Regions from separate parts of the Nocardioides panzhihuensis genome, predicted to be linked through region 1. Evidence: predicted binding sites of a transcription regulator. Region 1 holds the regulator's gene; each other region holds the start of a gene.
The links. Region 1 encodes LexA, which represses DNA repair genes until DNA is damaged. Its sites were predicted from a motif close to TCGAACANNTGTTCGA; they were not measured.
Positions count from the first base shown of each region.

Region 2: a site for LexA is predicted at 3,638-3,653, ahead of recA (recombinase RecA). Genes of this name have one in related genera too.
Region 3: a site for LexA is predicted at 4,954-4,969, ahead of BJ988_RS03905 (DUF222 domain-containing protein). Genes of this name have one in related genera too.
Region 4: a site for LexA is predicted at 2,635-2,650, ahead of BJ988_RS05825 (SAV_6107 family HEPN domain-containing protein). Genes of this name have one in related genera too.

Region 1 covers NZ_JACBZR010000001.1:5,975,998-5,983,308, reverse strand. Annotated here, with positions in the region: gene nrdR (transcriptional regulator NrdR) at 31-531, opposite strand; gene BJ988_RS28340 (hypothetical protein) at 930-1,802, shown strand; gene BJ988_RS28335 (LysM peptidoglycan-binding domain-containing protein) at 2,003-2,395, opposite strand; gene lexA (transcriptional repressor LexA) at 2,576-3,343, shown strand; gene BJ988_RS28325 (MXAN_6640 family putative metalloprotease) at 3,523-5,079, shown strand; gene BJ988_RS28320 (helicase C-terminal domain-containing protein) at 5,161-7,155, opposite strand; gene BJ988_RS28315 (SGNH/GDSL hydrolase family protein) at 7,166-7,311, opposite strand, start outside.
Region 2 covers NZ_JACBZR010000001.1:2,749,246-2,756,556, reverse strand. Annotated here, with positions in the region: gene BJ988_RS13145 (DinB family protein) at 1-27, shown strand, start outside; gene BJ988_RS13140 (DUF3046 domain-containing protein) at 53-247, shown strand; gene BJ988_RS13135 (MFS transporter) at 249-1,493, shown strand; gene BJ988_RS13130 (DUF305 domain-containing protein) at 1,544-2,185, opposite strand; gene BJ988_RS13125 (DUF6153 family protein) at 2,280-2,741, opposite strand; gene BJ988_RS13120 (DUF4396 domain-containing protein) at 2,872-3,597, shown strand; gene recA (recombinase RecA) at 3,847-4,905, shown strand; gene BJ988_RS13110 (RecX family transcriptional regulator) at 4,973-5,677, shown strand; gene BJ988_RS13105 (phosphoribosyltransferase family protein) at 5,674-6,174, shown strand; gene BJ988_RS13100 (GNAT family N-acetyltransferase) at 6,199-6,894, shown strand; gene BJ988_RS13095 (PPK2 family polyphosphate kinase) at 6,934-7,311, shown strand, end outside.
Region 3 covers NZ_JACBZR010000001.1:831,033-838,343, reverse strand. Annotated here, with positions in the region: gene BJ988_RS03925 (PP2C family protein-serine/threonine phosphatase) at 1-442, opposite strand, end outside; gene BJ988_RS03920 (Fpg/Nei family DNA glycosylase) at 512-1,369, opposite strand; gene BJ988_RS03915 (ribose-5-phosphate isomerase) at 1,377-1,895, opposite strand; gene BJ988_RS03910 (IS110 family RNA-guided transposase) at 2,437-3,522, opposite strand; gene BJ988_RS03905 (DUF222 domain-containing protein) at 3,737-4,891, opposite strand; gene BJ988_RS03900 (inositol monophosphatase family protein) at 5,473-6,705, shown strand; gene BJ988_RS03895 (LURP-one-related family protein) at 6,715-7,287, opposite strand; gene BJ988_RS03890 (class I SAM-dependent methyltransferase) at 7,306-7,311, opposite strand, start outside.
Region 4 covers NZ_JACBZR010000001.1:1,245,986-1,253,296, forward strand. Annotated here, with positions in the region: gene BJ988_RS05810 (FAD-dependent oxidoreductase) at 1-1,205, opposite strand, end outside; gene BJ988_RS05815 (DUF4126 domain-containing protein) at 1,202-1,837, opposite strand; gene BJ988_RS05820 (hypothetical protein) at 1,959-2,552, shown strand; gene BJ988_RS05825 (SAV_6107 family HEPN domain-containing protein) at 2,743-3,183, shown strand; gene BJ988_RS05830 (methyltransferase domain-containing protein) at 3,221-3,946, shown strand; gene BJ988_RS05835 (Y-family DNA polymerase) at 4,001-5,284, shown strand; gene BJ988_RS05840 (DUF3040 domain-containing protein) at 5,430-5,798, shown strand; gene BJ988_RS05845 (transglutaminase TgpA family protein) at 5,976-7,311, opposite strand, start outside.

The DNA of each region.
Region 1 (7,311 bases):
GTGCCATCTCGATTCAAATGGCCGTGGGATCTAGTCGGTGCCCACCGGAGCCTCGACCGGATGTTCTGCCTCGAAGTCTTGGACTTCCCGTTCCGTACGCAGCATCTGGATCTCGCGCTCGAAGTCGTCCGCCGACCCGAAGGCCCGGTAGACGCTGGCGAAGCGCAGATAGGCCACCTCGTCGAGCTCGCGCAGCGGCGCGAGGATCGCCAACCCCACCTCGTGGCTGGGAACCTCGGCCAACCCCTGGCTCCGCAGCGCCTGCTCGACCTCTTGACCGAGGCAGGCGAGCTGATCCTCGGTGACCGGGCGACCCTTGCAAGCCTTGCGTACGCCGTGCACCGCCTTGTCGCGGCTGAACGGCTCCGCTGCGCCGGAGCGCTTGGCCACCATCAGCTGCATCTGCTCGACGGTCGTGAACCGCTTCCCGCACTCCTGGCAGACCCGGCGGCGCCGGATCTGGCCACCCTCCTCGGCCACACGGGAGTCGAGCACCTTGGTGTCGCTGTGTCGGCAGAACGGACAGTGCACGGTCGAGCCCCTCTCATGAAGCCTGTGGATCCAGGCCGTCTCAACGGCGGCCCGAGCCTGTGGAACCTGTGGATACGAGCGTGGACCCCTGTGGAACAACACCCACATCGCTGTGAGTCATCCACCTGTTCATGTGAACTAGATGTGGATAACTACAGCCGTGTAACTACTAGATGTAGTGGTAACCGTACGCCCGCCCCTCAGCCGATGCAAGCGCGGGGCGGGTTTCCCGCCTGCACGGCGTGTCGCCGGGCCAAACACCGAAAGATTCCGGTTCAGGGGCACCGAACTGGGCTCCATGCGTAAGAATGACCCCCGTGACAAACATCTCCGGAGGAAATCGCGTCGGGTCGCGGAGAGGCACGCGCCCCAGAAGCGGTCCCCGGCCACCTTTCATCTTGCCTGCGATCGCAACACTGGTCTCCCTGATCATCTGGGGAGTGCTGGTGTGGGTCGCCGTCGGTTTCGGGGCCGACGCACGGGGAGGCGATTCCGGCGCCTGGGTGAAGCTCGCCATCGCAGCGGTCGCAGCAGTCGCCTGCCTCTTCCTGACCTTCACCTTCGCCGGGAAGGCCTGGCGGGCCCTCACCGGCTCCCCCACCCCACCGCCCGCCGACGACTACGCCGGAAACCACTCCAACGCCTACGTCGAGGAGCAGGACTATCCGGGCCAGACCTACTCGGAGCAGGACTACTACGGCACCGGCTCCTACGGCTACGAGGACACCGGCTCCTACAACCGACACAGCACCGACACCGGGAGTCAGCAGCAGCCGTACGGCGGCACCGGGAGTCGCTCGGCCTACAACACGGACACGGGCTCCCAGTCGCCCTACGGCTACCCCGGGGACGATCAGGGCTACGGCAACACCGGCAGCCGAGCCGCTTACGGCGCATCGGCCTACCAACCGCCGACCAGTCCTCCGCCGACCCCGCAGCCCTACTACTCCAACCCCTCGACGCCGACCTCGACACCACAGAGCACCCCGGGGTACGCATCGCAGGGATACACCACCGACGGCTATCCCACCCAGCAGGCCGCAGCCCCGCAGTATCAGTCCGGCGCCTACCAGGCGCCGATCAGCTACGGCCAGACCGGCTCTCGGGCTCGACTGACCCAGGATCCCGCGGCAACCCAGGCGATGCCCGCCCAGCGGCAACCCCAGGACCCGTCCGACCAACCGGACGACGAGTGGCCGCCGCGACACGGCATCCGCAACAAGCAGTGGCCGCCGGCCGAGCCGGACAGCCCTTATCGCGGGCGTCACTGACACCGAAACAGCAGGCCCCGAAACAGCGAGAGTGCTGCAGACGCTTCCCATCGTCTGCAGCACTCTCACTTTCCCCGGTTGCCGGCTGCCAGGGTGCCCGCTGCGCGGGCTGACTCCCTCGCTCGGCGCGAGCGGACGAGCAAGCTCGCCGCTCGACCTCGCTCAGTCGTCTCGAAGGAGCAGCCGGACATCAATGAGCCTTACGGCGCGGTCGGCACGATCAGGGTCTGCCCGGACAGGAGCATCGAGGACTCGAGGCCGTTGAGCTCCTTGATCGTCTGCTCCATCTCCCGAATCGAGGCGTCAGTGCCGACGATGGCCTTCGCGGAGATGTCCCAGAGCGTGTCGCCATCACCGACGACCATCGTGTGGGCGGCGGAGTCAGGGCCAAGAAATCTGGCACTTTTTTCCGCACCGTTCTCCGCCGCGAACGCCACCTTCGCCCCGATCAGCGCGATCCCGAAGAGCACGACCAACGCGAACGCGAACACGACGACCCGTCCTCGCCGGGTGAGTCGCACCGTCGAGCGGCGCTCCTCACGCACAGGGCGGGGCGGTTCGGCTACGGGCAGCACATAGACGGTTGCACTCATCACGGCCTCCAGTTCACAAGTCTCTCGATCACGTGTTCGATCGAGCACATGTTCGAAGTTAGATCACGTGTTCGAACAACGCAAGTGGCGCGCCCAAGAATTTTCGAGCGCCGACACGCGTCACAGATGAGATCGAACAGATGTTTGAAGTAGTGGTGCCAGAGGGACTAATGTGATGACATGACCACGCAGAAGACAGGCACCGGATCAGGCGGTTCGAAGAAGAGCCGCGTCCGCGAGCTGCCCGATGGGCCGCCGGACGCGACCGGGCTCACGCCGCGTCAGCAGCGCATCCTCGCGCACCTGCGCGACAGCATCGAGCAGCGCGGCTATCCGCCCAGCATGCGCGAGATCGGCGCCGCGGTCGGGCTGACCAGCACCAGCAGCGTGGCCCACCAGCTCCGCGCGTTGGAGCAGCGTGGTCTGATCCGCAAGGACCCGAAGCGACCCCGCGCCCTCGAGGTCTTCCTCCCCGAGGTGATGGCTCACCGCAAGGCGATGTCCGGCGAGGAGCCCGAGACGACGGTCGCCGCCGAGGCCGCAGTCAACCCCAACCCCGACGCCACCATGGTCCCCTTGGTCGGTCGGATCGCGGCCGGTGGCCCGATCCTGGCCGAGGAGACGTCGAGCCAGCAGAGCGTCGAGGACGTCTTCCCGCTGCCCAAGCAGCTGGTCGGCAACGGCGATCTCTTCCTGCTCTCGGTCTCCGGTGACTCGATGGTCGACGCCGCCATCTGCGACGGCGACTTCGTGGTCGTGCGCCAGCAGCCGACCGCGGAGAACGGCGAGATCGTGGCCGCGCTGATCGATGGCGAGGCGACCGTCAAGACGCTCTCCCGCAAGGACGGCAAGGTCTGGCTGCTGCCGCACAACGCTGCGTACGAGCCGATCGACGGCACCCACGCGACGATCCTCGGCAAGGTGACGGCTGTTCTGCGTAGCCTCTGAGACCTGAACACTGCGTGAGATCCAGCCGCCGGCCCATACAGGGCCGGCGGCTGAGTCGTCTCCTGCAGCGCTCGGCACCACCCTCATGTCTCGCGGCCCGTCTAGGCGTTTCACCGGTGTAGGGTCGGCCCTCTGCGCTTAGACTGCCCTGGTCTGCCTTCCCGAACGTCTGGTATCTCATGCGAAACATTGCCCGCCGGATCAACCGCAAACAACGCTCCCTCGTCCTGATCGCAGGCATGGTCGTAGCCACGTTCGCGGCCACCATGCCCGCAACCGGGTCGACCCCGGCCGCGTCGGTGATGACCGGCGGGAACACCAGCGCCGAGCAGCCGGTGACGGAGAAGGCGGCCCGTGAGGCGCTCGCGGCGGCCAAGAAGGTCAAGCGCAACCAGTCGGTTCGCGGCGCGCGGCAGTTCGTGCCCGGGCGCCACGTCGCCGGCCGCCCCGACGCGACGATCGCGCTGGCCGACCTGTGGAACGCCAAGGACGCTCTGGACGGCTCCAACCAGACGGCAGCGCGCGAGCTGCTCGCCCGTCCCCGCGCGGCCAGCCAGACCTGCAGCGACGCGGTCTGCGTCCACTACACCCCGGGCAAGGGTGGCGACAGGGCCTCCGTGGCGTACGCGACCCAGGTCCGCGACGTGGTCACGAAGGTCCACAACATCTACGTGAAGGCGGGCTACCGCAAGCCCGCGGCCGACAAGTCGGTCACCCCGGGCAAGGTCGACATCTACCTGGAGAACCTCTACGACGAGGGCTACTACGGCTACTGCGCGCCGGAGACGAAGGTCTCCAAGACCGCCGCGACCGCCTACTGCGTCCTGGACAACGACTACGCCACCAGCGAGTACGGCTCCATGAACACGCCCACCGAGAACCTTCGCGTGACGGCCGCTCACGAGTACTTCCACGCGGTTCAGTTCGCCTACGACGCCGGCGAGGACCGCTGGATGATGGAGTCCACCGCGACCTGGGTCGAGGACGAGGTCTACGACAGCATCAACGACAACCGGCAGTACCTCGCCTACGGCCAGCTCGAGGACCAGCGCAAGCCGCTCGACAACTCCAACGTCTCCAACCTCGGCATCTACGGCAACTGGATCTTCTTCCGCTATCTCTCCGAGCGCTTCGCCAGGGAGCGGGGCGACCTGCCGGCAGTGGTCCTCGACGTCTGGAACCGGGCCCCGTCGACCTACTCCACCCTCGCGATCCGCCGGGCGCTCGCCGCTCGCGGCACCACCCTGAAGGAGCAGTACGTCCGCTTCGCCGCCGCCAACCTGGCCCCCTCGAAGACCTACAGCGAGGGCCGCGCCTACTACGCGCCGGTCTACGACGGCCGCATCGCGCTGCCCGCCAAGCGGCAGACCATCGGCGGCAAGTTCACCCTCAAGCACCTCACCTACGCTTCGCAGCGCCTCGTGCCCAAGAAGGTCGGCAAGGGCTGGAAGCTGCGGGTGAAGGTCGACGTGGCTCGTCGCGACGCCAACGCCGCCGTGGTCAGCGTCTTCCGCACCGACGGCACCCGGAGCGTCTACTACCTCAAGCCCAACCGCGACGGCATCGCCACGAAGACCATCAAGGGCTTCTCCTCCAAGCGGATCCGCAAGGTCGAGGTCACCTTCGCCAACGCGAGCAGCAACTTCAAGTGTGGCCAGGGCACCGCGTTCTCCTGCCGCGGTGTCGCTTCGCCCGACAAGGCCACCCATCGCTGGTGGGCGAAGACCTACCGCTGACGCACATCCCACGCCGAGCCGGCTCGTTCTGACGAGCCGACTCGGCGTGAGTTTTGGTCAGGACGAGCCGATACCGCTGGCTCAGGCAGAGGCCAGCTCGGAGAGCCGCTTGAGAGCCTTTCGGACGACATCGGGGTCGGTGGTGGCCCACATCGGCGGCAGGCTCGCCTTGAGGAACCCGCCGTAGCGGGCGGTCGCCAGGCGGGCGTCGAGCACGGCCACGACCCCACGGTCGGTGGTGGTGCGGATCAGCCGACCGGCCCCCTGCGCCAGCAGCAGCGCCGCATGAGTTGCTGCGACCTGCATGAACCCGTTGCCGCCGGCCTTGTCGGCCGCCTGCTGCCGGGCCGACATCAGCGGGTCGTCGGGCCGCGGGAACGGGATCCGGTCGATGATCACGAGCTGGCAGGTGTCACCGGGCACGTCGAGGCCCTGCCACAGCGACAGCGTCCCGAAGAGCACCGTATGCGGGTCGGCGACGAACTGCGCGGCGAGCTCGGGCAGCTGGGCGTCGCCCTGGGCCAGCGTGGTCAGGTGAGGCAGCTTCTGGCGCACGACCTCGGCGGCCGCCTCGGCGGCACGGCGTGAGGAGAAGAGCCCGAGCGTACGCCCGTCCGCGGCGTCGACCAGGTCGACGATCTCGTCCATGGTCTTGGCGCCCATGCCGTCGCGCCCGGGAGGGGGCAGGTGGCGGGCGACGTACAAGATCCCCTGCCTGCCGTAGTCGAACGGACTGCCGACATCCAGCCCGATCCACGGCAGAACGTCCTCCGTACGCTGCGCCCCGGCGCCGAGCTCGGCGCGCTCCTCCGCCTTCAGCCCGAGGGATCCGGCCACGGGGCCGAAGTCGCCGCCGAGCTTGAGGGTCGCCGAGGCGAAGACGACGGTCTTCTCCCGCAGCAGCTTGTCGCGCATCTGCGCCCAGACCTGCAGGGGCGCGACACACAGGCGCGGCGGGATCCTGTCGCCACCCTCGTTGATCCAGATGACGTCGGACTCGGCGGCAGCGGCCATCCGCTCGGCGGTGGTGAAGACCTCCTGCAGGCCACCCTTGGCCTGCTGGAAGCCGGGGTCAGAGCCTTCGGAGTCCTTCGGCTTGGGGAGCGCGGAGAGCGCGGAGCGAGCAGCGTCACGCACGAGCACCAAGGCGTCCGAGACGACCTCGGGCAGCGTGATCAGCCGCCCCGGCGACGTCTCGTTGATCGCCGCTCGGAGCGCGTCGGAGGCGTCGGCCAGGTCGTCGGCCTCGGATCCGTCGATGTGCCTCTGAGCGCGGCGGGCGGCCCGCTCAACCTCGGCCGCGGTCAGCTCGTCGGTCGCCGCCTGGGTCACCCGGGCGACCAGCTCGTGGGCCTCGTCGATCACCACGGCGTCGTACTCCGGGATCATCGGCACCCCCTCGATCGCGTCGATCGCGAGCAGCGAGTGATTGGTGACGATCAGGTGGCTCTTCTGAGCCTTCTCGCGGGCGACCTCGGCGAAGCACTCCTCACCGAAGGGGCACTTGGCGGCACCGAGGCAGTCGCGGTGGTTGACCGAGACCTGGCGCCACTCGCGGTCGGTGTGCCGCGGCGCGGAGTCACGCTCACCGCTGCCGCCCTTGTCCGCCTCCTTCTCGGCCCAGCTGCGGAGCTCGAGGACCTTCTCCGCCATCGCACCCAGCGGCACGTCGACCAGGGTGCCCTGGTCGTCGGGAGCCCCCTCACGCACGCGGTGGAGGCAGGCGTAGTTGGAGCGGCCCTTGAGGACGGCGTAGGAGGCGTCGACGCCCGGGCGGGAGCCGATCGCCTTCACCAGACGCGGCAGGTCGCGCTCGACGAGCTGATGCTGCAGCGCCAGCGTCGCGGTGGCCACGACGACCCGGCTGTCGTGGAGCAGCGACGGGACCAGATACGCCAGCGACTTACCGGTGCCGGTGCCGGCCTCGACCAGCAGGTGCTCCTCGTCGGCGAGCGCCTGCGCCACCGCGTCAGCCATCAGCACCTGACCATCGCGGGTGGCCCCGCCGAGGGTCGCGACCGCATCCGCGAGGGCTTCGCGTACGGGCGACTGGGAGACGGTTTCGGTTGCGGTCACTCGGGCAACCTTAGCCGTGCGCGGGGACAGTCTCCGATCGGCTCTCCGCGATCCGCCGGGCGACGATCTCCCCGAACTGCATGTGGCCCGCGACGGTCAGATGAGTGTTGTCCTCGAGCATGGGCAGCTCGAGGTCGAAGACGTTGACGTACGTCA
Region 2 (7,311 bases), 3.2 Mb from region 1:
GATGTGCTCGCTCGTCGGCGCGGCTGAGATCGGCTGAGTAGCATTCGGGGCGATGAGGCACACGGAGTTCTGGTCCCGGATGGAAGACGCGCTCGGCGCGGGCTATGCGCGTGCCTGGGCGCGCCAGTTCGTGATGGGAGAGCTGGGCGGGCGCACCGCGCAGGAGGCGCTCGACGACGGCGTCTCGCCCAAGGAGGTCTGGGCCGCGGTCTGGAAGACCCTGGAGCTGCCGGCACGGGAGCGGTGACGTGACCTCGGGCCTCGCCGCTCCGCGCTCGACCGCGGCGGTCCAGAAGCGCACCATCCTCACCCTGGTCGCCACCCAGGCGGTCGGCGCGATGGGCATCACCATCGGGATCGCGACCGCCTCCCTGCTGGCGCGTGACCTGTCCGGGTCGGAGTCGATGGCGGGACTGTCCCAGACGACCCAGGTGCTGGGCGCCGCGGTGGCCGCGTACGTCCTGGGGCGGGTGATGGACGCCCGCGGGCGCCGGATCGGGCTGCTGGCGGGATATCTGCTCGGTTCGGCCGGTGGTCTGCTGGCCGTCCTGGCGGGCGTGGTCGGCTCGATGACGCTGCTGCTGGTCGGCGCGGTGCTGCTCGGCGCGACCACCGCGGCGAACAACGGCGCCCGCTACGCGGCCACCGACCTGGCACCTGCGACCAGCCGCGCGCGAGCGCTGTCGGTCGTGGTCTGGGCGACCACGTTCGGCGCGGTCATCGGGCCCAACCTGACCGGTGTCGCCGAGCTCTTCACCGACGCCGTCGGGATCCCGGTGCTCACCGGGCCGTTCGCCCTCGGCTCGGTCGCGATGCTGGCGGCAGCGCTGGTGGTCGGGGTCTTCCTGCGACCGGATCCGCTGCTGGTCGCCCGGGAGGGGGCTCCGCCCGCGGAGACGCCGAAGGGAACGAGCTGGCGCCGGGCGCTCGCCGTGATCCGGGAGCGTCCCGCGCTCGCCGCGGCGGTCGTCGGACAGGCCGCGGCGCACGCCACGATGGTCGCGGTGATGGTGATGACCCCGCTCCACATGGAGCACGGCGGCGCCGGGCTGGAGGTCATCGGGTTGGTGATCAGCGGGCACGTCCTCGGCATGTTCGCCTTCGCTCCGGTCGCCGGCTGGCTCGCCGACCGCGTCGGCCGAGCCGACGTGATGGCGCTCGGCGGCGGGGTGCTCCTGGTGGCCCTGGTCCTGTGCGCCGCGGCGCCGCAGGGCAGCTCGGGGCGGATCTTCGTCGGGCTCTTCCTGCTCGGTCTCGGCTGGTCCCTGGCCACGATCGCTGCGGCCACCTCGGTGGCGGACCACACCCCGCTCGAGGTGCGCGCCGACGTCCAGGGCACCGCCGACCTGATCATGGGCGTCGCCGCTGCCGCCGCGGGAGCGCTGTCCGGAGTCGTCGTCGACGTGGCCGGATATCCAGCGCTCGCGCTCTGCGCGATCCTGCTGGTCGTGGTGCTGTTCGGAGCGGCGTACGTGGGGCGTCGGTCGGCCTGACACGCCTGTGACAGGGCAGGGCCGCTGGGCGGCCCTGCCCGTCAGCATCCTCAGCCGAGGAGCTTCTCCATGGTGTCGATCTCCTTCGTCTGGGACTCGATGATCGTCCCGGCCAGGTCGACGGCGGGCTTGAACCGGCCCTCGTCCTGCTCGGTCTCGGCCATCTCGACCGCGCCCTCGTGGTGCTCGATCATCATCTCCAGCCACATGTCCCGGAACTCGGCGTCGGAGGCGTTCTCGAGGGCGTCCATGTCCTCGGCAGACATCATCCCGGGCATGTCGTGGTCCATGCCCTCCATCGAGTCGGACGCGCTGCTGTCCTCGTCGCCGTGGCCCTCGTGGCCGCCGTTGACGTGGTCGCGCATGGTCGAAGGCACCTCCTCGCCCCACTCCTGGAGCCAGCCGGACATGGTCTCGATCTCGGGGCTCTGGGCCGCCCGGATCTCGTCCGCGAGCTCCTGGACCTCGGGCTCGAGCTTGCGGTCCATGGTCAGGTCGACCATCGACATCGCCTGGGCGTGGTGCTGGATCATGTCGGTCGCGAAGGTGACGTCGGCCTTGTTGTGCTCGGTCTCGGAGAGCTTTTGGGGCTGATCGGCCCCGTCGCTGCCGCCGCAGGCGGACAGCGTCAGCAGCACCGCCAGGCCGGCCGCGGCCAAGGTCGTGCGGGTGAGGCTACGTTGCGTACGCATCTGTTGTTTCTCCTTGTCAGGTGCTGTTTGCGGGCATCGCTGACCCAGCTGCGGACCGCGGGCGTGGCCCGGGTCGCGGCTGAGTCGAGACCGCTCAGCACCTGATGACGGAGTAGGCCCACACCGAGGGCGGGCCGGTCGCCAGACGTGTGATCAAGGGGGTGGATCCGGCCGTCCGGGACCAGCTGCGGCTGCGGCTGAGCCACCACACCGGCGTACGCCGCCACAACCTGCTCAGGAGCAGCACGCCCGCGGCGAGCAGGAACGCAACGCACAGCATCATCGCCGTGTGTTCCTCGCCTCCGGGGCCTCCGGCGTGGCCGGGCGCGACGGAGCCGGCGTGGCTGGCGTGCTCGGCGTGGTCCAGAGCGTGGGTGTGCCCCACGTGGACGGCCGGCAGGCTCAGTGAGGCGTGCTCGCCGTCGGCGCGGGTGCCGTGGAGGCTCAGCGCGTGCATGGCCAGCAGGCCGGAGACCGTGACGACGACCGCTGCGAGCAGACCGACGCGTACGACCATCCCGGTCGTCCGCCGCCGTCGTCCTGCTGCCGTCCACACACAGCACACCTTAAGGAGTCGATCGTCCGCGGACAAAGCGGGCTCGTAGCCCGGTTCCCCCTTGCGGTTCATACCCCCATGGGGTATGAATTGGGTATAGAGATCCTGAACGAACGAGCAAGGGAGCGACATGACGTCGCATGACGGGCACCTGCACGCCGGACACGACCACGCAGGACATCAGCACTCGACGCATGAAGGTCATGGTGAGCACGGCGACCACGGCGACCATGGGGGACACGCCGGGCACGGCGGTGGCGTGAACGCGATGGCGGCGAGCGCCACGCTGCACTGCCTCACCGGCTGTGCGATCGGTGAGATCGCCGGGCTGATGATCGGCACCGCGATCGGGCTCAGCACGGGGTGGACGATCGCCCTGGCGGTCTCGCTGGCGTTCGCCTTCGGCTACGCCCTCTCGACCCTGCCGCTGCTGAAGTCGGGCCTGGCCGTCGGTGCGGCGTTCAGCGTGGTGCTCGCCGCCGACACCCTCTCGATCGCGACCATGGAGCTGGTCGACAACCTGGTCATGGCGCTCATCCCCGGGGCCATGGAGGCAGGTCTGGTCAACGTGGTGTTCTGGCTCGCGATGATGATCGCCCTCTCGGTCGCCTTCGTGGCGGCCTTCCCGGTCAATCGATACCTGCTCCAGAGGGGCAAGGGACATGCGCTGACGCACCAGTACCACGGCGCGGAGCCGGTCCAGGAGGGCTTCCGGCGCTACCTCCCCTCGTTCTCGAGCGGTGGCTTGGCCGCGGTGATCGTCGCCTTCATGCTCGGCGGCCTGTCGGTCGCCGTCGCTGACGAGATCGCCGGCGACCCGACTCCCGCTGAGCAGGTCGAGATGGAGGGCCACTGAGGATCCCGGCAGGCTCGACACGCCCGAACAGGTGTTCACATCGAACGCTTGTTCGGGTTAGTGTGTGGTGGTAGGTGGAGTGTGTTTCATGCTTTCGCCCCACGCAGAACAGGGCTGTGAGACACCGTGCCGGAGGGTCCCGTTCAAAACTGTCGGTGGTCCCGTCTAGCGTCTGCCTTGATGACGACGAAGACACGTGGCCAAGCGGCAGGCAAGGGGAAGAAGTCTGCCCCTCAGGAAGGAAAGAACATGGCGGCAGGTGACCGCGAGAAGGCATTGGATGCCGCTCTCGCCAACATCGAAAGACAGTTCGGCAAGGGCTCGGTCATGCGGCTGGGCGATGAGACCCGGGCTCCGCTGGAGGTGATCCCGACCGGCTCGATCGCGCTCGACGTGGCGCTGGGTCTGGGCGGCCTGCCTCGCGGGCGGGTCGTGGAGATCTACGGTCCGGAGTCCTCGGGTAAGACGACGGTGGCCCTCCACGCGGTCGCCAGCGCGCAGCGCGCCGGTGGCATCGTGGCCTTCATCGACGCCGAGCACGCACTCGACCCGGAATACGCGAAGAACCTCGGCGTCGACACCGACGCCCTGCTGGTCTCCCAGCCAGACTCGGGTGAGCAGGCCCTGGAGATCGCCGACATGCTGATCCGCTCGGGCGCGCTCGACCTGATCGTCATCGACTCCGTCGCGGCGCTCGTGCCGCGGGCCGAGATCGAGGGCGAGATGGGCGACAGCCACGTCGGCCTGCAGGCTCGACTGATGAGCCAGGCGCTGCGAAAGATGACCGGAGCGCTCAACAACTCCGGCACGACCGCGATCTTCATCAACCAGCTGCGCGAGAAGATCGGCGTGATGTTCGGCTCGCCCGAGACCACGACCGGTGGTCGCGCGCTGAAGTTCTATTCCTCGGTGCGACTCGACGTGCGCCGGATCGAGACGCTCAAGGACGGCACCGACATGGTCGGCAACCGCACCCGCGTCAAGGTCGTGAAGAACAAGGTGGCCCCGCCGTTCAAGCAGGCCGAGTTCGACATCATGTACGGGAAGGGCATCTCCCGCGAGGGTGGCCTGATCGACGTCGGTGTCGAGGCCGGCCTGGTCCGCAAGGCCGGCGCTTGGTACACCTACGAGGGTGACCAGCTCGGTCAGGGCAAGGAGAACTCCCGCAACTTCCTCAAGGACAACCCCGATCTGGCCAACGAGCTGGAGAAGCGGATCCTGGAGAAGCTCGGCGTCCTGCCGACGGTCGACGCTCCGGCCGAGGGCGAGGCGCCCGTGGCCGAGCCCGCCGGTGTCGAGGACTTCTAGGTCCATAGGCACCGACTGACCCGTGGCTTCGTCAGAGCGCAACCGTTCGTCCACCCAGGATCCCTGGGTGGACGAACGGCCCGCGCCCGACTGGCTTCAAGTGAGCCAGCCGTTCGCGACGGAGGAGCGAAGGGCTGAGCGAGACGAGGTTGAGCAAGCGTCACCGCTGAGCTCGCGAAGCGGTGTAAGCGCGTCGAAACCAACACAGTCCCGTCGCCGCAAACCTCGCCCCGCAGACCCGGCGGACCCCAAGAACGACCCCGAGCCCGACCACGAGGCGATCGCCCGCAAGATCCTCCTCGACGCGTTGACCGGACAGGCGCGCAGCCGCAAGGAACTGGCCGACAAGCTGGAGAAGAAGGAGGTCCCGCAAGCCCTGGCGACACGGCTGCTGGACCGCTTCGAAGAGGTCGGCCTGGTCGACGACGAGGCCTTCGCCAGAGCCTGGATCGCCAGCCGACAGCCGGGCAAGGGCCTGGCGCGGCGTGCCCTCGCCCAAGAGCTGCGCCGCAAGGGCATCGACGACGAGGTGGCCCGCGAGGCGCTCGACGAGATCGACCCCGACGACGAGCGCGAGGCGGGCCGGCGGATGGTCCGGCGCAAGCTGCGCTCCCTGGAGCGATTCGACGACCAGACCAAGACCCGGCGTCTGGTGGGGATGCTCGCTCGCAAGGGATACGGCGCCGGTGTGGCCTTCGCCATCGTTCGCGAGGAGCTCGCGCTTGCCGATGAATATGACGCCGGTGATGTCGTGCCAGAATCCGATCTGTGAGTGAGCAGCAAGAGCGCGAGATCCTGACCTATGACCTGTTCGGCAGCGCCGTACGCGACATCGCCCAGCAGGTGGTGGACAGCGGTTACGAGCCCGACATCGTGCTCTCCATCGCCCGCGGTGGCCTGGCCCTCGGGATGGGCCTGGGCTACGCCCTCGATGTGAAGAACCTGTCCGCGGTCAACGTCGAGTTCTACACCGGCGTCAACGAGCGTCTCGAGGTCCCGATGATGCTCCCGCCGACCCCCGCGGCAGTTGATCTGACCGGGATGAAGGTGCTGATCGCCGACGACGTCGCCGACACCGGCAAGACCCTGGAGATCGTGCACGACTTCTGCGAGGGCCACGTGGCCGAGGCCCGCACCGCGGTGATCTTCGAGAAGCCGTGGACGGTGATCAACGCCGACTACGTCTACAAGAAGACCGACCGCTGGATCGACTTCCCCTGGTCCTCCCTGCCCCCGCTCGTCGACCGCCGCGGCGGCCTCGCCCACTGACGCATCGCCGCTAGCCTTGTAGCCATGTTCACACCGGTCGCCGTCCACACCGGGAAGCAGCGCCTCGGCGGGGTGACGCGCCCGGGGGAGAGCTGGGCATCGGCGGCGTCGAGGATCGCCGGGCGCCCTGCGTACGCTCTGGACCTCTCAGGTGAGGTGAAGGAGTTCTCCTCCGACCCGATGCCCGTGGTGGCGCTGCGGCCGATGACCCGTGGCGACCTGCCGCACCTGGTCCGTTGGCTGAACGCGGACCACGTGCACCGGTGGTACGCGGTGGACGGCGACCCCACCCCCGACTGGGTCGCCGAGAACTACGGACCCGACATCGACGGCAAGACGCCGGTGACCTTCTGGGTCATCGAGGTCAACGGCCGCTCGGTCGGCTTCTGCCAGGACTACCGGATCAGCGACGAACCGGACTACGCCCTGCTCACCCCCGACCCGGACGCGATCGGCTTCGACTACGCGATCGGGGAGCCGGCCTTCGTCGGCCGCGGCATCGGGTCGCGGACGGCCTGGGTCTGGCTCAGCTCGATCCCGCGACGCTACCCCGGCGCGACGGCCTGCTTCGCCGCACCCGACCACCGCAACGCTGGCTCGCTGCGGATGCTCGCCAAGGTCGGCTTCGAGCAGGGGACCTGGTTCGACGAGCCCCAACCCGACGGCTCGACGACCACGATGGTCGGCTGCTCGCTGGATCTGCGGCGCGTTCTCGGCTGACCCGCCCCGGTCGCCCGGTCGCGGGCCTATCGTCGAGGCATGAGCCTTCTCGATGAGCTACGGCTGCCGGCCGGACCGGTGGACCTGCGAACGTACGACACCAACTCCGCGCCCGGTGTCGGCGCCGACAAGGAGACCGGAAAGCAGGTCCTCGCCGAGCTCGGCCCGACGCTGATCGAGCTGCAGACCAAGCTGTTCGCCTCCAAGGAGAGCGACGACCCCAGGCGGATGCTGCTCGTCCTGCAGGGGATGGACACCTCCGGCAAGGGTGGCGTGCTCAAGCACACCGTCGGGCTCGTCGACCCGGTCGGCGTGAAGATCACCAGCTTCAAGGCGCCGACCGAGGAGGAGCGGGCCCAGGACTTCCTGTGGCGGATCGAGAAGGCGGTGCCGGAGCCCGGCTACCTGGGTGTCTTC
Region 3 (7,311 bases), 5.1 Mb from region 1:
GAGGCATCGGGGGGATCGCACCCTGGTCGAGCCGGTGGGTCAGGTCGAGCAGCATGAGCTCGTCGCTCAGCCCGCCGACCCCGAGGTAGGTGCGGCGCATCGCGACGGACAGCACGATCGCGCCGAGCAGGAAGTGCACCCCGATGGCGGCGGCGTCGCGGTCGGAGAGCGTGACCCGGCTGGCGCCCACCACGATCATCACCATCACGAAGACGACGAACCAGCTGAGCGTACGCGGGCCGAGCAGCACCGCACCGAGCAGCAACGGCACCGTGAGGACCGCCACCGGGACCACCTGCAGCCAGCCGACCTGAGCCGACGCGAGCACCGTCAGCAGGACAGTGAGCAACCCGAGCCACAGCACCGCTCGCAGCTCCGGGTCGCGGAACCTGCGGCGGATCGCGTTGCTCCGCAGACGGTCTGCGAAGGCATGGCTCGACATGGCCTCACTCTAGGTCTCGAGGTGGGGGCTGCGTGGTCGTTCTCGCAGGCCGGAGAGTAGTGCGGGCTCCTACTTCGCGCTCGTCCGGGGCCGGTAGGTGCGCTGGCACTTCGGACACCAGAAGAGGTTGCGCTGTTGCAGCTCGACGGTGCGTACGTTCGTGCCGCACACCAGGCAGGGTTGACCGCTGCGGCGGTAGACGTAGACCTCGCCGCCGTGGTCGTCCTTGCGCGGCGCGCGACCCATCGCCTCCGGCGTGTGCTCCTCGCGGACGGTGTCGATGCGGTTCACCTGGACGCCGAGCTTCATCAGCTCGACCAGGTCGTCCCAGATGGCGTCCCACTGCTTCCTGCGCAGGGTGTTGCCCGGTCGCATCGGGTCGATCCGGTGCCGGAAGAGCACCTCGGCCCGGTAGACGTTGCCCACTCCGGCCAGGACGGACTGGTCCATCAGCAGCGCGCCGATGCTCGTCCGGCTCCGGCTGATCCGCAGCCACGCCCGGCCAGGGTCGGCGTCGTCGCGCAGCGGGTCCGGCCCCAGCTTCGCGACCACGGCGTCACGCTGGGCCGCGGTGACCAGGTTGCAGGTGTTGGCGCCACGCAGGTCTGCGTACGTCCCGCTCCCGGTCGTCGAGCCGGCCGAGACCAGGCGGAGCCTGACCTGGCCGACGGGAAGAGGAGGCTCGGCGGTGTGGGGCTTCAGGTCGAGCTTGCCGTAGAGGCCGAGGTGGATGTGGACGTACTGCTCCCCCGGGAACTCGACGAACAGCTGCTTGCCCCAGGCCTCGGCCCCGACGAGGACCTGACCGTCCAGGAGGGCGGCGGAGTCGGCGAACCTGCCCTGCGGGCTGCTGACCCGGACCTGCTCCCCGGCGAACGCATCGCTCAGGTCGAGAGCGAGGCGGTGGAGGGTGTGCCCCTCGGGCATCCCCGGATCAGTCCTGGTCCTCGGCCGGCCCCAGGCCCTTGGCCGACTCGGGAAGCGCCGGCCGCACGCCGTCGGCGTCGTAGGCGTGGAGCTGATCGATGCGGCGTACGTGCCGCTCCTCCTCGCTGAACGGCTCGGCCAGGAAGATCTCGACGAACTTCGTCATGTCCTCGAGACTGTGCATCCGGCCACCGACCGCGACGACCTGAGCGTTGTTATGGTCACGAGCGAGCTTGGCGGTCTCCTCGCTCCAGGCGAGCGCACACCGGATGCCGGTCACCTTGTTGGCCGCCATCTGCTCACCGTTGCCCGACCCCCCGATCACGACCCCGAGGCTGTCCAGCCCCTGCTCCCGGTCACGGACCACGCCCTCGGCTGCCCGGATGCAGAAGACCGGGTAGTCGTCGAGTGCGTCATAGACGAACGGGCCATGGTCGACAAGCTCATAGCCGAGCTCCGTCAGACGGTTGATCAGATGGGACTTCAGTTCGAGACCGGCATGGTCACAGCCGATGTGGACGCGCATGGCGTCCATCCTCTCTTACGCTCGGCTCAACTTCGGATTTGGTGGTTGGTGTTTCGCAGGGGCTGGTGGCCGCCGACCCGTTATGGATGGTGTTCACGCCGGCCCCCGGAGTCAAGGACGGCCTTCGGCCGCCGGCTTCGCCGGCCGCTATCGCGGTCCTTGACACCGTGATCCGGCGAGAAATTTGGCTGGCTATCGGGTCGGCGGCGGGGTGTGGCGCAGCGGATTTCGGTTGAGCACGGGTTTGGGGGTCGTGGCCGGTGTGCTGCGAGGGGCAGGGGCCGGTCCGCATCGAGCGCCCAAGCGGCGTTGACGGTCTGGGCAGGCGAAAGATGCCCGCGCAGGCGGGCCTGATGGGTTGGGTCTCACGCTGCTGGTTTAGGGGCGGCGAGTGAACCGGACCGTGCCGTCGGGTAGCCGCTCATGAACATAGGCAGGGTTGTGCGCCAGTCGGTGATGGTGCGGGCAGAGCAAGACCCCGTCCTTCAGATCCGTTCTTCCGCCTGCGGCCCATGGGTCGAGGTGGATGCTCCTATGCATGTCAAGCGGCGGGTTCGTGCTCTGCGGCTGGTTTGTTGAGGTCTGTCAGGAGAGCGCGGTAGAGCTCGCGGACGGCCGCGCGCTTGAGGCATCGGATGATCTCGCTTTTGGTCTTTCCTTCGGCGGTGCGGCGGGTGACGTAGGCCTTGGTGGGTTCGTGCCATCGGAGCCGGTTGATGATGATCATGTGAATCGCGGAGTTGGCTCTCCGGTCGCCGCCGCGGTGGAGTCGATGCCGGGTTGTGTTGCCGCTGCTGGCTGGGATCGGGGCGACACCGCAGAGGCGTGCGAGTGAGGCCTCGGTTGAGATCCTGTCGCGGTTCTCTCCTGCGGTGGTCAGGAGTTGCGCAGCTGCTTCAGGTCCGGCGCCGAAGACCTGGAGCAGGGCGGGCGCTGCGTGTTGAACGAGTTCTGTGAGTTGCTGGTTGGCTTCCTCGATCTCTTCATCGAGAGCTTGAACGCGCCGTGCGAGTCGGCGCAGCATCGTCTTGGCGATGACTGTCAGCTCCCCGGACTGGGTTGAGGTCGTTGGTCGCAGGCGTAAGCAGCGGGCAACCAGTGCGGCGCGGTTGAGCCCTCGCAGCTGTTCGCGCAGTGGTTCGGGAGCGGAGTAGATCAGGCCGTGCATCTGGTTGATCGCGGCCTTGCGTGCTTTCGAGGCGCTGCGCCTGGTGGTTTGGATCATTCGGATCGCTTCTACGTTCCCGTTGCGTGTCTTGGGGACCGTGGTGGCCATGCCGGCCAGCACGGCGCGCGCAGCATTGATCGCGTCTAGAGGGTCCGACTTGCCCTGCAGATACCGGGCCTGACGGTTCGCGCGGACGACCTCGATGACGACCACGTCGCGGCTGGTGAGGTACCGGGTGAGCCCTGCTCCGTAAGACCCGGTTCCCTCGACCCCGACCGCTTCGACCCTCCCGTACCGCTGCAGCCACTTGAGGGCTTGGGCGTAGCCCTTCGCAGTTGCTGGGAACTCGCTGTCGCCCAGCAACTTCCCTGTTCGCGCGTCGAGCGCAGCGCAGTGGTGAGTGGCGCCGTGGGTATCGACGCCGCCGATCACCTCGCGATCCTCGCTTCGATTCGTCATGCTGGTGATGCCGTCCTCTCCTCGTCGGGTGGATGGACAGACCACCGGCATCGCCAGGGCGGACAACACAGAGATGGGCGTGTTCCTAGCAGGCTCCTATCAAGTCACGCCCAGCGTGCCGGTGGTCTGACAGCACGCCACCTCGTGCAACGGTCGACCAATCCATTTCAGGACAGGCGCGCTTCATGCTCGCGCCGTCAATGAGCGCTCAGAGTCAGGCCGCCACACGAGATGACGCACCGACATCCTCTCTGTGGGCGTCGCACCATTCCGGTGGCATGTCGCAGCCTTCGGCTTGGCAGCACTTCTGTTGGAGTCGGAGGGCTTTGCGTTGGATGGGCTGGAAGAATCTGCTGGCCCTGCCGGCGTCGAGGATCTCGCTGTTTCCGCCGAGGACCCAGGGGATGATGGTGGCGTTGCATGCCATCTGGCGGGCTTCGGCGGCGGTGATGGTGGTGCCGTTGATCTCGTCGTAGCCCAATGTGGCGGTGCCGAGTTCCTTGCGGAGCTCCTCGAGCGAGATCACGACGTTGACGACGGTCGCGTCACCACCATGGCGGGGCAGCGCATTCGGGTCGATGGTCTCGATCAGCCGGGCGAACCCCTGGCCCATCAACCGCTCCCACGGCGGCAACGGGGCACCTTTGTCGACGAGCTGCTGCTTACGCGGCTGAGCCCAGGCCTCGACCTGCTTCTTGAACCTCATCCCGATCGAAACAGGGAGGACACCGTCGAAGCCGATGGTGCCGTCGTGGTTGTCCCAGACCCGCAGGGCGGTCTTCTGCTGGGCGCGTTCCTCTTCGGCGAGGAGTGCTTTGGCTTCGGCTGCCTCGAACCGGGCGGGGTCGACCTCGAGCAGGATCCGTTTGCCGATGACCCGCAGTTCCTTGGTGGTGAACTGGGTCGCGTACTCGACCAGCAGCTTCTCAGCCAGAACCAAGTCCTCGACGGTGGCGACCGGGTTGGCCTCGACCTTGTCGAGGGCCTTGGTGATCACTCGGGCCTTCGCCTCAGAGACGACACCCTCAGCGAGGCCAGCGGCAACCAACTCGTACTTCGTCACCGCGTTGGCGAGCTTGATCTGCGACCTCGCGGCACCTTTGTCGACCAGCAGCTCGGCACGCATCCAGGCCGAGGCGTCCTTGTCACCGGTCTCTGCGGCGATATCACCCGAGACAGCCAGCACCCGCAGCGTCAACGCCGCTTGTTGGGCTTGGAGCTTCTCCATTTTGGCGAGGAAGTCTTTCTTCTGGCTGGTGTGCCAGTAGGTCGGGTCCATCGCGAGCAGCTCTTCCAGGGAGGTTTCGATGGCAGCAAGAGCCGACTCGATGACGTCTCCGGGGTTGGTGCCCCAGTGGTCGATGCTCATGGCTGCTACCTCCCTTCAAAGGTGTGTCGTAGTGCCTCCGATTCTACTCCGACCAAGCGCTCTTGAACACCTATTTGTGCAGGTCAAATACGCTTTTAGTGGCGAGCGAACGACATCAAGCCTGTGGATGATAAGTGGCCCGAAGGGCCACCCTCCCGCCCCTTCAACCTCATCCTTCCCAAGCAAGATTCCTCCGCGCCACACCCGGGCCGCCGCCCCGATAGCCAGCCAAATTTTTTCTCGACGTGGTCCGGTGTCAAGGACCGCGTAAGCGGCCGGCGGAGCCGGCGCCCGGAGGGCGTCCTTGACTCCGGGGCAGGTCGAGAAGACCCTCGAAGCCGGGTCGGCGGCCCACGCCGGCCTTCGGGTGGGACGATCCGGCAGGGAACTGTGTTGGTCTCGACACGCCTCCGCCTAGCGGCTCCGGCGGCTCGACCAGCGGGGGCGAGGGGGTCTCGACAGGCTCGACCAGCGGGGTGAGGTCTCGACGAACTCGACCAGCACGACGCCGGCTCGACCAGCAGGCGGGTGGTCTCGCCAAACGCCCTCTCAGACCGACCCCAGCCGATAGATTCCCCCGCGTGGACCGATGGAAGACCATGGACGAGATCCTGGCGGCGAGAGCAAGGTTCGAGAGTGCGATCAAAGGCTGGGCGCCCCCAGCCGCGCACGGCGTAGGCATCGTCCCGTCGACCGCGTCCGCTCCGGCAGCGGAGCATTTTCCGCTGGTCAACGCCTACGGCCACCGCCTCCCGGCGGTCGTGATGGCGACAGTCGTCGGGCACACGGGCGGGACGGCGGCGTACCGGCTGACCCGGCAGGAGCTCGAGCGGGCGATCGAGCTGCTCTCCCCGGCAGAGGCGTACGTCGGGTATGACCACCCCAACCTGTGGAGATGGCGCGACAAGCTCCTGCCCGCGCTGACAGCGAATCCCGAGGCCGAGGTGGTCGCGGTCTTCATCGGCGACGAGCCCGAGAGCTCCTCGGACCCGGCGATCGATGCCTTCCGGGCAGCGTTCCCGGACTCGGCCGTCGCGATCACGGCGGCGACGGCGGGGGCGGCGGTGGTGCGGGAGATGTACGGCACCGACCTGAGCCATTTCGACAAGTCTCCGACCGACTTCGCGACCGAGGCCGACCTCGCCTCGGAGAAGGCGATCCGGGAGACCATCGCGACCTACCGTCCCGACGACGCCTTCGAGGGCGAGGAGACGGGCAGGACCGGAAGCAGCGCGCGCCGATGGCTGGTCGACCCGCTCTGCGGCACCCTCAACTACGCCGCGCAGACCCCGCTCGCCGCGGTGAACGTCGCGCTGGTGACGCCCGACGGCGTCCACACAGCGGTCTCGGCGGACCCGATCAGCGAGGAGATCTTCTGGACCGACGGCACCGCCGCCTGGTTGCGGAAGGGCGGCGGCGACACCGCCCTCTCCCCGACTCCGCGCACCCGCCTCGTCGACATCCAGTCCGACGGGCCGCTCGACCGGCCGTTCGTCGGCGGACAGCTCGTCGCCGACCCGCGCCTACGAGCCGAGTTCGGCCCGCGGGTGATGTCCTCGACCCTCGCAGTCGCCTGGGTCGCGGCAGGCCGGCGGGCGGCGTACGTCACCGATGGCCATCTCGAGGGCAGTGTCCACTTCACCGCCGGCATCGCGCTGTGTCAGGCCGCCGGCTGCGTCGTCACCGACCTCAGCGGCGACCCGATCCACACCGGCCGCGGGATGATCGCCGCGGCCGACGCCGCCACCCATCGCAAGCTCCTCGACCTGGTCCGCCCCCACCTGGACCGGACGGGCCAGACGGATCGGACCTGAGCCAAGAGCTCAGCGCTGCATCAACGCGTCCATCGCAACCGCGACAGCGGCGGCGACCCGGAAGTCGACGCGCGGGTCCTGGACGGTGACGGTGTACTTGTCACGAAACGCCCACCGCCGCTCGACCGAGAGCAGCGGCTGCCCCTCGGCGGACACGTAGTCGAAGTGGATCGGCAGGAAGTCGGTCTCGCTGAACCGCCGCAGGATGGCGACCAGCTGGTTGCGCTCCTGCCCGGTGCCGGCGTACCCAGGACCCTCGATGTGGAAGGTCGAGCGCAACAGGCTCTTGCCGAAGTCCTTGCGGAAGAAGCCCAGCGCCGCGCCGCTCGGGTCGGTGATGTCGTAGCCGGCGTTGAGGTCCATCACCGCGCGCGCCTTGAAGGCGAAGACCGCCTGCGACTTCGACTCGTCGGCGTAGAACGTCACCTGCTCCTTGAACGCCAGCCGCTTCTGCTGCGCGAAGGCGAGCACCTGCCCCTCCGAGCCGTCGGCGTTGGCGGCCTGGGCCACGTACTTGTTGGTGAAGGGCGTGACCTTCTGGCGAAGGAAGAAGCGGGGTACGTGGTAAGGCTGCTGCGTCATGCGCGCAACCTATCGTCGTCAGCG
Region 4 (7,311 bases), 4.7 Mb from region 1:
GGTCCGAGACGCTGGAACACCGTGCTCCGCCCCTCCCACTTCACGCCCAGAGGTGACCCGCGCCAGCGGCGTACGAGCTCGGCGGCGCCCAGGTCGACACGGTGCACGACATGCTCGCGGAGGTCGACCTTGTGGCGGGCCAGCGCCAGCAGGACGTCCTCCATCAGCTTGCCGTAGGAGTGGACCGTCCAGGCGTGCTGTCCCTCGGGAGCGATCCCTCGGGTGCGTACGACGAGGGTCGGCTCGCCGTGCAGGACCAGCTCGTCGGGCAGGTCGAGCAGATGGTCGGGCAGCGAGGCGAGCCCGAGGTGGAACGTCATCGGCGGGATCGCCGGCAGCGTGCGTTCCACCAGGGGCCGCAGGGCCGGCAGCGAGCGCGGGTCGAGGGCGACCACGACCGCTCCGTCGACGCCGAGATCGATCTCGCCGTCGGTGGTGCTGACCGCGACCGCCCTCCCGCCGCGGAGGATGATGTCCTCCACCCGGGTCGCGGTCTGCACCGAGACCCGGCGGGTGGTCATCCGGGCCGCGAGCACCTCGGCGACGACCCCCATCCCGCCTTCGACGCGCCAGCCGCCGAAGCGCTGCTCGAGGTAGGCGGTGAGCCCCGCCCAGGCAGGTACGTCGCGCAGCTCCTGCCCCGCGGCGACGAACGGATGCCCCGCGACCAGCCGAAGCCGCTCGTCCTTGAACGTCTTGCGCAGCCGCTTGTGGAGGGTCTCGCGAGACCGGAACCGCTCTGCGACGGCCGACGGCAGCGCGGAGGGCTCCCACGGCACCTCGAAGTAGTGCTTGCGCAGGACCTCCCAGTCCTCGCTGAACCGGGCGACGTAGTCGGTCCACTGCTGGCCGATTCCCGGTCCGAGCCCGTCGAAGGCCGCCAGCTGGGCTCCGCGGGTGCCGCCGGGCACCGCGACCGAGGTCTTGTCGGCGAACCGGTGCTCACGGATGACGTCCATCGGCACCAGCTCCAGCTCACGCTCCGCAGGCCGTCCGGACTTTCGGAACAGGTCGCGCATCACCGCGGGCAGCAGGGTCGAGGTCGCCGAGGCGTCCCAGGTGAACCCTTCCTCGCGCACCGGCACCAGGGCGCCACCGAGCTGACCGGAGGCCTCCAGGAGGGTCACCGAGTGGCCGAGCTTGGCCAGCCTCGCGGCGCTGGCCATCCCTGCGTAGCCGCCCCCGAGGACGATTACGCGCGTCACTGGACGGGGTAGGGCTTGGTCGCGCCGTCGGACGGTCCGCCGGGCGGCTCGGACCCGCGTCTTCCGCGCCGGGTCAGCCTGCGCCAGCCGCCGCGAACGGCTCGGACGACGAAGTACATCAGCACCAGCCCGGCCACCAGCATCACGGCGGCGATGCCGGCCGCGGCCAGCGGGTGCTGGGTGGCGAGCCAGACCACGCCGAGGACGAGGCCGTCCTCGGCCACGCTGACCACCGAGTTGGAGACCGGCTCGGGGGAGGAGTTGACCGCCAGCCGCTCGCTGGCCTTGATCAGGTGCGACATCAGCGCCGACGTGCCGCCTACGACGCCGCCGACCGCCGCACCGAGCGAATCGGCCTCACCGGCGAGCAGGACGCCGATCACGGCGCCGATCGTAGGCCGGATCACCGTGGAGATCGAGTCCCACGTCGAGTCGATGTAGGGCACCTTGTCGGCGACGAACTCGATCGCGAACATCACCCCCGCGGCGGTCAGCACGGGCCAGGTGCCGAGCACGTCGGGGATCTCCTCGGCCCCCGTCGCACGCTGCACGACGCCGAGCACCAGCACGACGAGGTAGGCGTTGATGCCACTGGCCCACCCGCTGGAGAAGGTCAGCGCTAGAGATTCCATGGGGACATCTTGGCCTACGCCGAAGATCGATCGCCACGCTCCGTATTTACCTCCGTTGTCACCCGTACGGCAGAATGGATTGATCGATACCGAGGAAACCCCCACGTGGCAAGGAGACCGGATGACCATGACGACACCCGACGAGAACGAAGGTGTGGTCGTGAACGAGGACCCCGAGGCCGCCGTAGAGGTGGCCGCCCTCGCGGCTGAACCCGTGCCGCGGGAGATGACGTGGGCGGTTCGCTTGATCATCGGGCTGGTCGCGTTCAGCGCCGTCGTGGTCGTGGTGATGGTGCTGCGTTCCGATGACCTGGTGCGCGCCTGGGCAGAGGGCAACCCCTCGGCCAAGCGCATCTTGGAGACCGAGGGGCTCGAAGCCCTGATCAACCCGCCCACCGACAACCGGATCAGCGCGCCGGCGTTCATCGCCCCCGCGATCACGCTGTTCGGGGTGATGGCCTGCATGCTCGGCGTGCTCGCGGTCTTCCTCCGCAACGGCTTCGAGTGGTCTCGCATCACGATCACCTTCCTGGTGTTCATCTCCGCCGTGGCCAGCGTCGGTGGCATCCTGACCGGCCCGCCGGTGATCATCACCGTGCTAACCGCGATCGCGATCGTCATCGCCGCGGCCCTGCTGGTGGTCATGTGGCTGCCGGCGAACACGCGCTACATCCACCCGCCGCACCAGATCCGCGGCATGGTCGCCGACGACTGAGCGACCCGCAGCGCTCGTCGACACACCCCGTCTCCGAAACGTCTTGTGACTGTCGGTGGCGGGGTGTAGTTTGATCTTGTGTTCGAACAGATGTTCGAACAACAGGCTCTGGCGGGCGTCGTCCTCGACCCCCGGCGCCCGCCGGAGCCGTCCACTGCGGGGTCGACCGTGAGCGAGAAGGACGACCCCGATGCATCTGCTGCCGGCGACGACACACAGCTACCTCTTCCGCGCGACCGAGTCGCTCGCGGAGGCCATCGTGGGCGACGACGTGCCGAGCAGGTACGCGATGGCGCACGTCGCCGCGCTCCAGGCCGCCGCCGCGCTGATCGCGGCCCGCACCGACCCCGTCGCGGCCGCGAGCCCCGCCGGTCGCCGCCGCCCGTGGAACGCCTGGGTCCGCCTCAAGAAGCTGGCGCCCGAGCTCTCCGAGTGGGCCGACTACTTCGCTGCCGGCGCAGCCAAGCGTGCCGCTGCGGAGGCCGGCTCGATCCGGGCGGTCACCGCGGAGGAGGCCGACGACCAGGTGCGTGACGCCGACCGTTTCCTCGCCGTCGTCGAGGAGTCCCTCGGGCTGATGGCCCACGCCTCGGTGGTCAGCCGGCCTCGGCACGACCGCCTCGTGGGCTGATTCAGGTGAGGTGGGCACAGGGCCTACGCTTGGCCCCATGGCAGCTGGCTCCGCATCAACCAGTCGTCGGGCAGGCGCCCGGACCGTCGCCGTCTGGGACGCGCTCGACCCGGTCCTGGCCTCCGGCTCGCTCGACGTCCTCGACATCGGCGGTGGCACCGGCACCTCCGCCGTACGCGTCGCCGGGCTCGGTCACACGGTCACCGTGGTCGACCCGAGCCCCGATGCCCTGGCCGCGCTCGACCGACGCGCCCGCGAGGCCGGTGTCTCGGTCGACGCGCGCCAAGGTGATCTTGCCGCCCTCTCCGACGTCGCCGACCCCAGCGGCGCCGACGTGGTGCTCTGCCACGGCGTTCTCGAGGTCGTCCCCGACCCGGAGGCGGCACTGGCGGGGATCCGCGAGGTGCTCCGTCCCGGCGGCACCCTCAGCCTGCTGGTCGCCCAGCGCACCGCCGCCGTCCTCTCCCGAGCCCTGGCCGGTCACTTCGCGCAGGCCGCCGAGCTCCTCGACGACACCACCCCGCAGGGGCGCTCGGGCCGCCGGTTCTCGCTCGGCGAGGTCACCGGGCTGCTGGACGCGGCAGGTTTCGAGGTCTCGGACGTCCGCGGCGTACGTGTGTTCATCGATCACGTCCCCGGGTCGCTGCTCGACGCCGATCCTGCGGCGTCCGCGGCGCTCGTGGACCTGGAGCAGCGGGCCTCTACCCGGGCGGACTACCTGCCGATGGCCACTCAGGTGCATCTGCTCGCTTCGCTTCGCTAGCGGCTCGCTTCGCTACGCCGAGTCGGCGCTGGTCTGCGTCCTCGGAGGATCGGGTTGACCTCCTCCGCCGGCGCTCCGGAGGCCACCCCGTTCCTCCATGTCGACATGGACGCGTTCTTCGTGTCGGTGGCGATCCGGCACCAGCCCGAGCTCTGGGACCAGCCGGTGGTGGTCGGGGGACACGCCCGTGGTGTGGTGACCTGCGCCAACTATCCGGCCCGGGCCTTCGGCGTGCGGGCCGCGATGCCCGGCGCGATGGCGAGACGGCTGTGTCCTCAGCTGGTCTCGGTCCGTCTCGACTTCGGTGAGGTCGCCGAGGTCTCTCGTCAGGTCCGCGAGATCTTCCGCCGCGCCACCCCGCTGGTGGAGGTGGTCAGCGTCGACGAGGCGTTCCTCGACGTGCGCGGTGCGATCAGGCTCTTCGGGAGCCCCGAACGGATCGCGGAGCGGATCCGGCGCCAGATCGCCGAAGAGCTGAGCATCACCTGCTCGGTCGGCGTCGCGCCGACGCCGAGCGTGGCCAAGGTCGGCAGCCGCAAGGCCAAGCCCGACGGCGTCGTGATCGTCCGGCCTGAGGACATCCCCGGGTTCCTCCACCCCCTCGATGTCGGTGAGCTCTACGGCGTCGGTCCGAGCACCCGCAACCGGCTCCGGCGGCTCGGGTTCGAGACGGTGGGCGACATCGCCCGCACCCCGGTCCCGACGCTCCACCAGATCCTCGGCCCGCGCCTGGGTGGCCACCTGCACCGGCTCGCCACCGGCGCCGACCGGCGGGAGCTGACCGGACGGCTGGGGCTGGGCGTGCCGGAGACGACCGGAGCGAGGTCGAGCGGCGAGCTTGCTCGTCCGCTCGCGCCGAGCGAGGGAGTGACCGCGCGAAGCGCGGATCGATCCACCGGCGCCCAGGAGACCTTCGGCCACGACCTGAGCGACCGTGAGGACATCGTCCGCGAACTGCTGCGCCTCTCGGCTCGGGTCACCCGGCGGATGCGGCGGGCCGGCACGGTCGGCCGCACCGTCGCGTTGACGGTGCGGTTCACCGACTTCAAGACGATCTCCCGCTCTCGCACCCTGCCCGACCCCACCGACGTCACCCAGGAGGTGCACGCCACGGTCGTCCGCCTCTACGACGAGCTGAACCTCCGCGGCCGGGCGCTACGCCTGGTCGGGGTCCGGGTCGAGCACCTCGTCGCGCGCGAAGGGACCGACCGACAGCTCGAGCTCGGCGCGCGGGAACGAGGCTGGTCCGAGGCCGACCGCGCCGCAGACCGGGTCGCTGAGCGCTTCGGATCCAGCCTCGTACGTCGGGCGAGTCTTCTCCGCGACGGCCAGGGTTGACGCGACAGCCGGTTTGCTTGACACAATCAGCACAGGTTGTGCCATGTGGCAGAACGTCGAGGGGCAAGAATTTTCGGGGCTCCCTACCGCCTTCAGGGTGGCGAGCCTAGACTTGGAGATGCCCCAACAGGACATGGGAGGTACGGTGCCACTCTCGGAAGAGGAGCTTCGCCTGCTCGAGCAGATGGAGCGCGCGCTCTCGGCGGAGGACCCGAAGTTCGCCTCCGCTCTCCGAGGCACGGCCTTGCGCCGTGCCCAACGTCGGCATGCGGTCATCGCGGGCGTCGTGCTCGCCGGTGGAGTCGCGCTGCTGATGGCCGGTGTGATCTCGCGGATGTGGGTCATCGGGGTGGTCGGCTTCTTGGTGATGCTGGCCTCGACCTCCGTGCTGCTCACCGCTCTGCGCGGCGCCGCCACGGTCGAGGAGGACGACGGGGATCATGAGCCCCGCAGCTCGTTCCTGGACCGGGCCAGCGAACGCTGGAAACAGCGTCGCCGCGACAACGATCTCTAGTGGCGCGTCCCAGAAGTTCCTAGGCGCTTCGCGCCGCCATGGCACGCACCTCGCGGCGTTGGCGCCGCTCGGAAGACGCCCGGTATGACTTCGCGTCGCCGGCCTTGCGATGCACGCACCCTGGCGACGCCAAGCATCCAGGAACTTCCAGGACGCGCCACTAGACGTCAGCAAGCCTTAAGACGAGATCAGCTCCCGCTCGGACCGCGCCGCCGGTCCGGCGGCAGCCGGTGACGTCGGGCGGCGGAAGACCGACGCCGGCCACAGGCTTGCCCGACGCCGCGCACGGCGGTCGGCGTGCTCCCTGAGCGTGGCCGAGACCAGGCGTACGTCGTCCCCGACCGTCGCGATGTCGCGACGCTCGGCGTAGCGATTGCGCTCGACGGCGGTGACGATCCGCTGCAGCGCGGTCATCGGCTCGCGATCTCGCAGGTGCGGGGCGAGCCCGGTGGCCTCCTCCCGCGGTGATCGGGTCCCGGACCAGGGCAGACCCAGGTCGATCGCGGTGTCACCCAGCTCGGCCCAGCAGGCCTCCGCGTCACCGGCGAGCCGAGCCGTACGCCGCCGGCGCCGGATCACGGCCGGCGCCGCGAGCGCGATCGCGCCGATCAACGCCGCGATCCCCAGGCCGGTCCAGATGGCACCGGAGCTGGACTCCTCGGTGTCGCTCTGGGTGGCCTCCGGAGTCTCCGGCGCCTCGCGCTGCGGCCGGTTGGGCGCCGGAGCGGCGCTCGCGTCGGTGCTGGGAACCGGCGCCTGCGGCTCGTTGCGTACGTTGCCCAGTGCGCCGGCGGTGTAGCCGGGCTCGCTGGTGTCGGCGGCCGCCGGGGTCGGCTCGAAGCGGACCCAGCCGATGTCCTCGAACCACAGCTCGGGCCAGGCATGCAGGTCGCGGCCGCGGAACGTCCAGGCGCCGTCCTCGTCCTGGTCGCCGTTGAGGAAGCCGAAGGCGACCCGGGCCGGGATGCCGAGCTGGCGGGCCAGCACGGCCATCGCCGTGGCGTACTGCTGGCAGTAGCCGACCTTGTTGTCGGTCAGGAAGTCCACCAGGGCGGCACCGTCGGTGCCGACATCACGTTCCAGGCTGTAGGTGAACTCGCCGCTGTGCCGAAACCAGTTCTGCAGGGCGACGGCCTGGGTGAACGGCCGGTCCTGGCCGGCGGTCCGCTCCAGGGCGATCTCCGCGATCTCGTCCGGGAGCAGCGGCAGGTCGGTCATGCCCGGTGGGGCGCCGACCCCGGGCTCGCCGGCGGCGAGCAGACGCTCCTGGGTGGGCTCGACAGGGGCGGCGGTCATCCGCCAGCTCTGCCCGGCGACGGTCTCGTCCCTGCCCTCGGTGGACATGAAGTCGAGGGTGTCCTCGTCGTAGCGCCAGGGCCCCTTGGCAGTGATCTCGAGGGGATGGGTAAAGACCGGGAGCCAGGTCGACTCGAACTTGTCGCTGGCCCGGATCTGATAGGTCGTCGGCTCACCCAGCAGGGTCTCGTCCGACATCGGCGGCTCGAAGGTGGCC